2 regions of the Roseibium sp. RKSG952 genome follow, and region 1 is predicted to be linked to the other one. Evidence: riboswitches for the same ligand, from Rfam matches in the RefSeq annotation. Region 1 holds a riboswitch; the other holds the start of a gene.
The links. Region 1 has a riboswitch for FMN ahead of E1297_RS36405 (6,7-dimethyl-8-ribityllumazine synthase). Riboswitches for the same ligand answer to the same signal wherever they lie in the genome.
Positions count from the first base shown of each region.

Region 2: linked by a shared signal. The riboswitch ahead of E1297_RS06385 (DMT family transporter) and the one ahead of E1297_RS36405 (6,7-dimethyl-8-ribityllumazine synthase) in region 1 are both predicted to bind FMN.

Region 1 is NZ_SMMF01000954.1:144,664-150,716, reverse strand. Features, by position in the region: gene aroC (chorismate synthase) at 1-424, opposite strand, end outside; gene E1297_RS36405 (6,7-dimethyl-8-ribityllumazine synthase) at 519-959, opposite strand; FMN riboswitch at 1,032-1,179, opposite strand; gene E1297_RS36400 (FMN-binding negative transcriptional regulator) at 1,235-1,849, shown strand; gene E1297_RS36395 (cytochrome c family protein) at 1,873-2,319, opposite strand; gene petA (ubiquinol-cytochrome c reductase iron-sulfur subunit) at 2,764-3,387, shown strand; gene petB (cytochrome b) at 3,400-4,731, shown strand; gene E1297_RS36380 (cytochrome c1) at 4,749-5,537, shown strand; gene mtaB (tRNA (N(6)-L-threonylcarbamoyladenosine(37)-C(2))-methylthiotransferase MtaB) at 5,705-6,053, opposite strand, start outside.
Region 2 is NZ_SMMF01000778.1:1,818-7,870, forward strand. Features, by position in the region: gene E1297_RS06370 (glycosyltransferase) at 1-152, opposite strand, end outside; gene E1297_RS06375 (NAD-dependent epimerase/dehydratase family protein) at 158-1,378, opposite strand; gene E1297_RS06380 (acylphosphatase) at 1,521-1,811, opposite strand; gene E1297_RS06385 (DMT family transporter) at 1,953-2,855, opposite strand; FMN riboswitch at 2,932-3,088, opposite strand; gene E1297_RS06390 (HAD hydrolase-like protein) at 3,140-3,790, opposite strand; gene E1297_RS06395 (acetyl/propionyl/methylcrotonyl-CoA carboxylase subunit alpha) at 3,875-5,887, opposite strand.

The DNA.
Region 1 (6,053 bases):
GAGCCAACCCGCCAGCAGCTACACGCGATGCGGTTTCCCGTGCCGAGCTGCGCCCGCCGCCGCGATAGTCGCGGATCCCGTATTTCTGCCAGTATGTGATGTCGGCGTGACCCGGACGGAACTTGTCCATGATATCGCCGTAGTCTTTCGAGCGCTGATCGGTGTTTTCGATCATCAGCTGCACTGGCGTGCCCGTGGTCTGGCCTTCGAACACGCCGGACAGGATTTTCACCTGATCGGGTTCACGCCGCTGGGTGGTGAACTTGTTCTGACCCGGTTTGCGCTTGTCCAGCCAGTGCTGAATCATGTCCTCATCGATCGCAACGCCCGGAGGGCAGCCATCGACGGTCGCACCCAACGCGGGCCCGTGGCTCTCACCCCAGGTGGTGACGCGGAAGAGGTGGCCAAAACTGTTCATCGACATGGGGCATGCTCCTTTGAGCGTCGTGATTAGCGGGCAAGGCCCTTGGCCTCAAGCGGATTTGCGGTTGGGGCGTGCTTGCCCCAACCCAATGAGCTTACGCAGCGGTGGCGAGTTTTGCGCGCGTCGCGTTGATTTTCAGCACAGCTTGTGCGGCTTCGCGGCCTTTTTCGACAAAATGCGCGCGGTAGATTGCGTTGTGGTGATCGGTCTCCTGATACTGATGCGGCGTCAGGGAAACGGACAGGACCGGTACGCCTGTATCCATGCCAGCGCGCATCAACCCATCAACAACGGCCTGTGCGACAAAATCGTGCCGGTAAATACCGCCATCCACAACAAACGCTGCGCAGGCGACGGCTGCGTAGCGGCCGGTCTGGGCCAGATCGCGGGCCAGCAGCGGCATCTCAAACGCGCCGGGGACGTCGAATACGTCAACCTGATCGGCGGGGATGAGTTCCAGAAACCCTTCTAGGGCCTGATCAACAATATCGGAATGCCAGTTGGCTTTTACAAAGGCATAGCGGGTGTGTGTCATCATGATCTCCTTTCGCAACAGACACGTCACCCAAGGCGATCACGGGCAGGCACGCGGCAAGGCCGACGCGCTACACGTTCTCTTTCATCCGGACTGTAACCGTCGGCTCTGGCTTTTCACCAGATCTGCTGACACCCCATTAACCGAGGCCGCTCGCGGGCTTACGGGTCGCAGCCCGCATACCGCCGGTGGGGAATTTCGCCCCGCCCTGAGAACATCGCAGAGCTTGCCAAGGACTGCCCGGTTCTGCAAGTGCTGTTGGCAGGAGGACAGGTATGCACCCCAACCCAGCCTTTCGCGCCGAAGATCGCGCGCGCCATGTTACCTTCGCCCGGGATCGCGCGTTTGGTATTCTTGCCTTGTCGACGCAGGATGCGCCGTTGCTAAGCCATGTCCCATTCCTTCTGGATGAAGATGGGCAAGTGGCAGAGCTTCATCTTGTACGTTCAAATCCCATTGTTCGGTTATTGAAGCAGCCTCAGACTGTGCGGATCGCAGTTTCCGGGCCAGATGGCTACATTTCTCCGGATTGGTATGTAGTCGAAGATCAGGTGCCGACCTGGAATTATGTCGCGGTGCATTTGACCGGCCAACTTGAGCTGATGCCGCAGGATGCATTGCCTGATCTTCTGGACCGCCAGTCAGAATTTTATGAAACACGCCTGTTGCCAAAACCGCCTTGGGTCACAGGTAAAATGTCCGAGGGCGCATTGGAGCGGATGATGCGGATGATCGTGCCGTGCCGCATGCAGGTCGAAGATGTTCAGGGCACTTGGAAACTGAACCAAAACAAGACAGAAGATGCTCGATTGGGCGCTGCTGATCAGGTTGAGGCTGCGGGTTTTGGTGTTGAAACCGGACGGCTGGCCGCGTTGATGCGGACGACGTGACCAGCGCCGGACCTGGAAACTTTTTACTGATCGCTGAAGGTGGCGAGATAGGCCGCGACATCGTCGGCCCCTTTCTTCAGCTTAACGCTCATGTTGGGGCGGGCTGATTCGTCATCCAGATACTCCTGAATGAAAACGATTGGGTTTTCGGAGTAAGCCGCGATGTTTTCTTCAGTCCAGACCAGACCTTCATCACCCGCACGGATCATATCATCGGTGAACATACCGATGGGCAAACGCTCGCTTCCATAGCGATAATCGTTTTCGGATCCGGCAACTCGCCCGACCACCCCATAGAGATTCGGTCCGGTGATGCCGCCTTTGACCAGAACTTCGCCATCCTTGATGATCGCGTGGCAGGATGAGCATCTATTGTAGAGTTTTTCACCTTTTTCCGGATCACCGGCAGCCGAGGCCTGAGTTGAAATCGCAATCGTTAACAACACCGTGGTCACAGTGACCTTTGACATGAGTTATCTCCTGTAAGGAGTTCGCGCGATTTGGCCTTTCGGACATTCTCGTTTGGGGTGCAACAGGAATCTGCCTCTCGGGGCGGATCTGGAAATATCTATTTTAAATTAATAATTTAAACTAAATACAATACCGCTATGGTTGCGCAATTCCGTTTCTGATTACTGTCCAATCCACCCGTTCGAAACGGCGTCTGAGTGGTGGTCGGACCTTCAGCCACCGCTTACAGAGGAAGCGGATTCCGCCGAATCAGCAAGTTTGTTGCCGAGTGCTCTAAGTGATGAAACAGATTTAATCCGCTTCATATCTTGAAATAATTGGCCTTCGTTGTGACATGAAAGCCCGGATGCGGCGTAATGCGCGCCTATGACCGCTGGACGAACCGATTTCTCCCCGATAGATACCCCGTTTAAGACACCGCATTCGTGCGGTGCGCGAGCTATATGCCCGTACGCGGGCGCCAGATAATCGGAGAAAACCTCGTGTCCCACGCAGAAGACCACGAAGGCACCCGCAGAGACTTCCTCTACTACGTCGCTGGCGGCGCAGGTGTCGTAGCAACGGGGGCTGTTGTTTGGCCCCTGGTCAACCAGATGAATCCTTCGGCAGATGTACAGGCTCTGTCCTCGATCCGCGTTGACGTAAGCGGGGTCGAGCCTGGAACGCAGTTGACCGTGAAATGGCTGGGTAAACCGGTCTTTATCCGTCACCGCACAGGTGCCGAGATCACCGAAGCCCAGGAACAGGATGCAGAAGGCGTTGATGCGCTGCCTGATCCGCTGGCCCGTAACTTCAACCTGAACCCTGATGCTCCTGCGACGGACGCCAACCGCGTGATGCCGTCGCCCGAAGGCGAAGCGCCGGGTGCATGGATTGTTCAGATGGGCGTTTGTACGCACCTCGGCTGTGTGCCGCTGGGCGACGCCGGCGACTTTGGTGGCTGGTTCTGCCCCTGCCACGGGTCGCACTATGACCTTGCCGGTCGTATCCGTAAGGGCCCCGCGCCCGAGAACCTTCCTGTCCCGCCCGCAGAATGGGTGGACAACAGCACAATCAAACTCGGCTAAGGGAGACCCAGAATGTCAGGAATTCCCCACGACCACTATGAGCCAAAGACCAAAGGCGAGAAGTGGCTGAACAGCCGTCTGCCGATCGTCGGCCTGCTTTATGACACCCTCATGATCCCAACCCCCAAGAACCTGAACTGGTGGTGGATCTGGGGCATCGTTCTGGCATTCTGCCTGGCGTTGCAAATCGTTACCGGCATTGTTCTGGTGATGCACTACACCCCGCATGTCGACCTGGCCTTCGCCAGCGTCGAGCACATCATGCGTAACGTGAATGGCGGCTACATGATCCGCTATCTGCACATGAACGGCGCGTCGCTGTTCTTTGTTGCGGTCTACATTCACATGTTCCGCGGCCTGTTCTACGGCTCGTACAAAGCCCCGCGTGAGATCACGTGGATCATCGGTATGCTCATTTACCTGATGATGATGGGTACTGCGTTCATGGGTTACGTTCTGCCTTGGGGTCAGATGTCCTTCTGGGGCGCAACCGTGATCACCGGCCTGTTCGGCGCGATCCCATTTGTTGGCGACGCAATCCAGACCTGGCTGCTGGGCGGACCCGCAGTGGACAATGCTACGCTGAACCGCTTCTTCTCGCTGCACTACCTGCTGCCCTTTATCATTGCGGCGCTGGTTGTCGTGCACATCTGGGCCTTCCACACTACCGGCAACAACAACCCAACAGGTGTTGAAGTGCGTCGCGGCTCAAAGGCCGAGGCCGAGAAAGACACGCTGCCGTTCTGGCCCTACTTCGTGATCAAGGATCTGTTCGCACTGGCCGTCATTCTGGTCGTGTTCTGGGCCATTGTTGGCTACATGCCGAACTACTTGGGTCACCCGGACAACTACATCGAAGCCAACCCGCTGGTCACACCTGCACACATCGTCCCTGAATGGTACTTCCTGCCGTTCTACGCGATCCTGCGGGCCTTCACCGGTGAGGTATGGGTCGTTCAGTTCGCCAGCTTCATCACCGGCGGCATCATCGACGCCAAGTTCTTTGGTGTGATCGCGATGTTCGGTGCGATCCTGGCCATGGCCCTGGCGCCCTGGCTGGACACTTCGACCGTGCGTTCGGGCAAGTATCGTCCGATGTTCAAATGGTGGTTCTACCTGCTGATCGTCGACTTCTTTGCGCTGATGTGGCTGGGTGCGATGCCCGCAGAAGAGCCTTATGCGACCTTCTCGCTGATCGCGTCTGCCTATTGGTTCGCCTATTTCTTCGTGATCCTTCCGATCCTGGGTGTCATCGAAAAACCCGATGTGCCGCCGGAAACCATCGAAGAAGACTTCAACGCGCATTATGGCAAGGCTAACGCCGATGCCACGCCGGCCGAGTAAGAAGAGGGACCGGAATCATGTTCAAGAAACTTGCAATCGGTGCCGCGTTTGCTCTGGCCCTTGCGCCCGCCTCAACCTTTGCGGCAGGTGGCGGTGAGCAGCACATCGAGGACTTTGACTTTTCATTCGAAGGTCCGTTCGGCACCTATGATGAACATCAGCTTCAGCGCGGCCTTCAGGTTTACACCGAAGTCTGCGCGGCCTGCCACGGCCTGAGATACGTGCCTCTTCGTACCCTTGAGGATCTTGGGTACACCGAAGAGCAGGTCATCACTTATTCGGCTGACAACTTCGAAGTGTTCGATCCCGAGCTGGACGATTTCCGCCCGGCCATCCCGACCGACCACTTCCCGGCCAACGACGCCGTTGGCGCACCTGACCTGAGCCTGATGGCAAAGGCGCGTGCCGGTTTCCATGGTCCTTATGGTCTGGGTATCAACCAGCTGGTCAAAGGCATGGGTGGCGCGGAATACATCGCCTCTCTGCTGGATGGCTATACCGGTAAGGAAAAGGAAGAAGCGGGTACGATCCTGTACGAAAACACCGCATTCCCCGGTGGCTGGATCTCTATGGCCCCGCCGCTGGCTGAAGATCAGGTCGAGTTCGCCGATGGTCACCCGGCCAGTGTTGAAGCGATGTCCGAAGATGTTTCTGCGTTCCTGATGTGGGCGGCTGAGCCCAAGATGATGGACCGCAAGAATGCAGGCTTCGTTGGCGTAATCTTCCTGACGATTATGTCGGTATTGCTTTATCTTGTGAACAAGCGCCTTTGGGCACCTCACAAAGGTAAGATCCGTAAGGACTAAGGTCTTAAGTGATCGCAAATGCAAAACCCCCGCACCGGATGGTCGCGGGGGTTTTTTTTAGTGATACCCGAATTCGCAGGGTGGTTTTCCGGATAGCGAATGCGAAAGGGACCACAGCCTGATCCATCAAGCGTTCAGAGGCCGATCCTGCTGATGCGACTGCGGAGCTATGCCCGCAATTGCGAAGCAGATTTGCCGGTAATGACGCCGCTCACAATCGTACCTTCGATTTGCGCTTGGTCGAACGTCACTTCGGTAAACTGTTCTGTGCGGCCCATATGCGGGTTTTCCATGAGGATCTGATGTGTCTTGCCAATTTGAGCCTCAAGGTGGCGGACAACCTGCTGCTCGCCGGCCTGACGAAGCCTGGCTGCGCGTTCCTTGATCGTGTTTCCGTTCACTTGTTGCGGAATGCGTGCGGCGGGTGTGCCTTCGCGTTTGGAATATGGGAAGACATGCAACCAGGTCAGATCGCACTCTGTCACCAGCTTTAGCGAGTTTTCGAAATGGGCATCC
Region 2 (6,053 bases), on a different contig from region 1:
ACGACCAGATCGGCGGATGTCTGCGTCCGCCGGAGCGAGCGCAGCAAGGCCGTTGCACCGGTGACATAATCCGGATTGGTCACAAGGGTCACATAGGCGTTCTCGTGCCCCTGTTGGCCCTTCAGCTGCGGCGCCTGATCGAACCCAGACATCCGGGTCAGGACACGGACCGGAGACGCGGATGCTCCGGATCGTGTTCCACGCCTTCGGCGATTTCCCGGGTCCAGGCGGACACGGCCGGCACCCGGCTGCGGTCGACCCGATAAGCGAATTTCTTCGCCACATCGACGACTTCGGACAAGAGCCCCTCTTCGAGCGTGATCGGATTGAGCCCCAGCTCCAGGAACTGCCTGTTTTCGACCACAAGCTCGTTTTCAGCCGCTTCCTTGCGCGGATTGGGCAACCAGGCAATCTTGGCGCCGGTCATTTTCGAGATCATTTCCGCCAGATCCCGCACACGATGCGTTTCGGTCATCTGATTGAAAACCTTGACCCGGTCACCGCGCTGCGGCGCGCTCTTCAGCGCCAGCTCGATGCAGCGCACGGAGTCCTGAATGTGAATGAAGGCGCGGGTTTGCCCGCCGGTGCCATGGACCGTCAGCGGGTAATCGATTGCCGCCTGGATCAGAAACCGGTTGAGAACGGTGCCGTAGTCGCCGTCATAATCGAACCGGTTGATCAGCTGGGGGTGCTTTTGCGTCTGCTCGGTGTGCGTTCCCCAGACAATACCCTGATGCAGATCGGTGATCCGCAACCCGTCATTCTTGGCATAGAACTGGAACAGCAACTGATCCAGACACTTGGTCATGTGGTAGATCGACCCCGGATTGGCGGGATAAAGAATCTCCTGCCGCGCCGTTTCGCCTGCCAAGGTGTCGATCCCGACATTCAGATAGCCTTCGGGAATGGCCGCCCCAACGGTGGAATAGCCGTAGACGCCCATTGTGCCCAAATGCACCAGATGGGCGTCCAGATCGAGTTCCACCATCGCATTCAGCAGGTGATGTGTGGCGTTGACGTTGTTGTTGACCGTGTAGTTCTTGTGCTGGTCCGATTTCATCGAATAGGGCGCGGCGCGCTGTTCGGCGAAATGGATGATCGCGTCAGGACGCTCGTTTGCCAGCCAGGCCTTGAACACCTGATAGTCTTCGGCAATGTCGATCAGATGGAAATGGATGGTCTTGCCTGTCTCCTGCTTCCAGATGCGCGTGCGTTCCTGAATAGAATCCATCGGCGTCAGGGACTGAACTCCAAGCTCTGCATCGATCCACCGGCGGCTCAGGTTGTCGATAACGTGAACCTCATGCCCGAGATCCGACAGATGCAGGGATGTCGGCCAACCAACGAACCCGTCTCCTCCGAGAACCGCAATTTTCACATCAAACTCCTTGTTTTCAGACCCGCCCTTCCGGAAGGTCAAATGCATTGTTTCAGCCTATCATCAGAGTTGCATCCGAAATGCGTGACAGTTTCAAGACTTGACATGCAAATTGATACAGTATCCCGGCAGAATATCGCGGTTAAACGGTACTCAGAATCTGAAAGGAGCCACCGAGCGTTTCAACCTCTGCGAGGATTTTCACCTCTCTGACGCTGGCGAGGGACGGTCCGTCGCGGGCAAGCTCCATGACGCTGTGCACCGCATCCGCGCCACCGCTCAAGACGGCTTCCACCGAGCCGTCCTTGCGGTTCCGGACCCATCCGGACAGGCCTTCCGCCTTTGCCCGCGTGTCCAGCCACTGGCGGAAGCCGACGCCCTGCACGCGCCCGATGATCAAGATGTGAACGGCCTTTTTGTCTGACTTGGTCACAGCCACCATCCCCAAAGAGCGAATCGTACTCCTGAACAGTTTCCAGTGTATTTGGGGATTTCAAAAGGCCAAAAAATGCCTTGGGCACAACTTCGCGCAGTTCAGAAGCGGATTTCAAGCGCTCCCCGCACCGGCTAGGCCTCAGGATTTGCCCGCCACCGGGACCGAAGCCATGCGCCTTTGCTCGTCCATCATCACAAGAAGCGACGCTCCCACGATCACCAGCGCTCCGGCCCAAAACGTGCCTTGCGGCGCAAACCCGAAAGCGAAAAATCCGACTGCAATGTTCAGCGGCAGTTTCAAATGGTCGAACGGCTGCACAAAGGCTGCGTCCGCCTTCTGGTAGGCAATGGTCAGCAGGTAGTTGGCCAGAACCGTCAAGGCACCGGCACCGACCAGGAGCCACAAGGCCGGGCCGCCCGGCACGATACCGCCCTCGCCCAGCGCCAGCACGGCATTGACCGGCGTCAACAGCAGCAAGAGATAGACGGTGATCGTATCCGCATCCTCGGTCCGGGTCAGTTTCTTGGTCACGAGCGAGGTTCCGCCCCAAAAGGCAGCCGCCCCGACCGGCAGCAGCGCGCCCAAATGAAAGGATTCAGTCCAGGGCTGCAGAATCATCATGCCGCCAGCAAACCCGGCCAGCGTTGCCAACCAGCGGACCGGCCCGATGTGCTCGCCAAAAAACAGTTTTGCGCCGACAATGACAAAGAACGGCGAGGTCATGACCAATGCAATGGCCTGCCAGATCTCGACGCTGGCAAGACCGGCGGCCCATAGCTGGATCCCGATCACAGCCAGAGCGGCGCGCAAGAGATGCCAGCCGATCTGCCGTGTTTTCAAAGCCGTCCTGCCCCGGCGCAAGACCCAGGGGAGAGCAAAGGCCAGCCCCAGCGCATATTGCCAGAACGCGGCCGATGTGGAGGGCACACCCAGCTGCATTGTGGTTGCCTGCAAGGCACCATTGACCACAGCAAAGGACGCCCCGGCGCCAATCATCGCGGTTGCCGCCAAGAACGGCTTCGGAAAAGACGGTGTCGTCATCGGTGATGCATGCTCCAGTTGTCACCCAGAACAGCCTCACAAAGCCTCCAGCCCCGGACGCGCAGACGGCCGGGTGCCAAGTTCTCTCTCATCCGGACTGTAACCGTCGGCTCCGGCCTCTCACCGGATCTGCTGACCCCTCAATGCCCGTCCAGGGTCATCAAAGGCGCTCGCGGGCTCCAGGTTTCCCTGATACCGCCGGTGGGGAATCCCACCCCGCCCCGAGAACTGTTCTCTCCCGCAAGATCTATCCAATACTGCAGGTTCTGACAATAAGAAGAGTGTCAATTTTTCAGTATCGCTGAAATCTCGTCCGGCTTGTCCACGATCCGAAACGGGCTTTCGGCTTCCAGTTCCAGCCGGTCGCCATATCCCCACAACACGCCAATTGCGGACACATTGTTGCTTTTGGCCCCGATCAGGTCGTGCTTGCGATCGCCAATCATCATCACCTCAGCAGGCTGAACCCCTTCGGTTTCCAGAATGTGGGCGATCAGATCCGCCTTGTTCGAGCGGCGGCCATCGATCTCTGCGCCGTATACCTTTTCAAACACTGCGGACAGTCCGAAATGCGCGATGATCTGGTCCGCAAACACGTGCGGTTTGGACGTGCACACAAACATCCGAAATCCGACCGCCTGCAGGTCCCCGAGGAGTGCTGCCATCCCCGCGACAAGCGTGGCCTCAAACACCCCCGATGCGGAATAGCGCTCCCGGTAGAGACCGACCGCCTTGCCGATCCTGTCTGGGTCCTTCGTGTCGAGAAGCAATCCGAGGCTCTCCTGCAGCGGAGGACCGATGCACCAGCGCAGTTCCTCCGCTTCCGGCACCCTGACACCCATCTCGCGCAACGCAAACCGGATCGAGCCTGTTATGCCGGGAAACGGATCGGTTATTGTTCCATCGAGGTCGAATAGAAGCACTTTGGTTGTCATTCGACCTCCTTGAGTTCCAAAGCCGCACACGATCCTCAAGCGGCGCGCGGCTTCGGCTGCATGATCGGGCCGGAGCCCCTTGGATCAGGAAAACTCCATGATCACCGCGTCCACCGCCAGGCTGTCGCCAGCCTTTGCCTTGACGGCGGAGACGGTGCAGTCGCGTTCCGCCCGCAGCACGTTTTCCATTTTCATGGCTTCGACGATGGCCAGCTGCTCTCCGGCCTTGACCTCCTGCCCCTCCTCCACGGCGATGGACACCACCAGTCCCGGCATCGGGCACAGCAGCATCTTCGACGTATCGGCCGGAACCTTTTCCGGCATCAGGGCATCCAGTTCGGCGATGCGCGGCGTCATGACCTTGGCAATGACCGAGTAGCCTTGCCAGTCGAGACGATAACCACCCAAGACCGGACGCACCTGAACGGTCACGGCCTTGCCGCCGACACGACCGGTCCAGAGCGTGTCTCCCGGCGCCCAGTCCGCTTCAACGGTTACAATCGGTCCGTCCTTGACCGCGACTTCCAGCTCGATGGGGTGTCCCGGATATCCAGCCACAAGGCGGATCGGAAGATAGGTCTCGTCGATCTTCACGACCCAGTCCTCGCGGACATCACCGCCATGGGGACGCAGCCGCCCCGGCAGATGATCCAGCCGGGCCTTTTGAAAGGCTCCCATGGACAAGGCGACAGCGCCCAGAAGCGCGTTGGCTTCGTCATGTGGCACCAGCGGCTCGAAACCGTCCGGAAACTCTTCCTGGATGAAGCCGGTCGACAACGCTCCGGTGCGCCACCGGTCGTGGTGCATCACCGCCGACAGGAACGGCACATTGTGCTGAATGCCGTCAATGTAATAGGCGTCCAGCGCATCGCTCATCGCATCGATGGCCTTCTCGCGGGTCGGCGCATGGGTCACCAGCTTGGAGATCATCGGATCATAGAACATCGAGATCTCGGAGCCTTCCTCGACGCCGGTATCGTTGCGCACGATGATGTCACCGAATTCGCCTTCGTCGGGTGCGGAGAATTTCACCAGACGCCCGATCGAGGGCAGGAAGTTCCGGTAAGGATCCTCGGCGTAGATGCGCGATTCGACCGCCCAGCCATCAATCTTGATGTCGTCCTGGGTCAGTTTAAGTTTTTCACCATAGGCGACCCGAATCATCTGCTCGACCAGATCCACGCCGGTGATCAGCTCGGTCACCGGATGTTCCACCTGCAGGCGGGTGTTCATTTCCAGAAAGAAGAAGCTTTTGTCCTGACCGGCCACGAATTCGACCGTTCCGGCCGAATCATAGTTTACGGCCTTGGCCAGCGCGACCGCCTGCTCCCCCATCTTGCGGCGGGTATCCTCATCAAGAAGCGGAGACGGTGCCTCCTCGATAACCTTTTGATTGCGCCGCTGGATCGAGCATTCGCGCTCGTTGAGATAGATCGCATTGCCGTGCTTGTCGCCAAGGACCTGAATTTCAATATGCCGGGGATTTTCGATGAACTTCTCAACAAACACCCGGTCGTCCCCAAAGGACGAGGCCGCTTCTGACTTGGACCGCGTATACCCATCGCGCACCTCTTCGGCGTTCCAGGCAATCCGCATGCCCTTGCCGCCGCCGCCGGCCGACGCCTTGATCATCACCGGATAGCCAATGTCTTCGGCAATCTCTACGGCCTGATCAGGCGATTCGATCACCCCGAGATAGCCCGGAACCGTGCTGACCTTCGCTTCGTTGGCGAATTTCTTCGATTCGATCTTGTCACCCATGGCTTCGATTGCACGGGTGTTCGGGCCGATCCAGACAATACCTTCCTTTGCCAGCGCTTCGGGGAAGCTCGCCCGCTCGGACAAGAATCCGTACCCCGGATGGACGGCTTCGGCCCCGGTTTCCCTGCAGGCCGCGATGATCTTGTCGGCAACCAGATAGGAGTCTGCTGCGGCCGGAGCCCCGATATGAACTGCCTCATCGGCCATTTCGACGTGGAGCGCATCACGATCTGCATCCGAATAGACCGCGACGGTCTTGATGCCCATCCGCTTTGCGGTCTTGATGACCCGGCAGGCGATTTCGCCGCGGTTCGCGATCAGAATCTTGGAAAACATTCAATTCCACCCCTAGAAACAACCTTTGCCGATTTGTAGGCGGTGCTTGACGGCGGTGCAATATATCCAAAGGATGACATCGCCCCCGCAAAACGGCTGAGGCCCCATACATTGGTATGATGCGCAGGAAGCGGCCAATTACCGGACATCCGATAGCAGCGCCTGT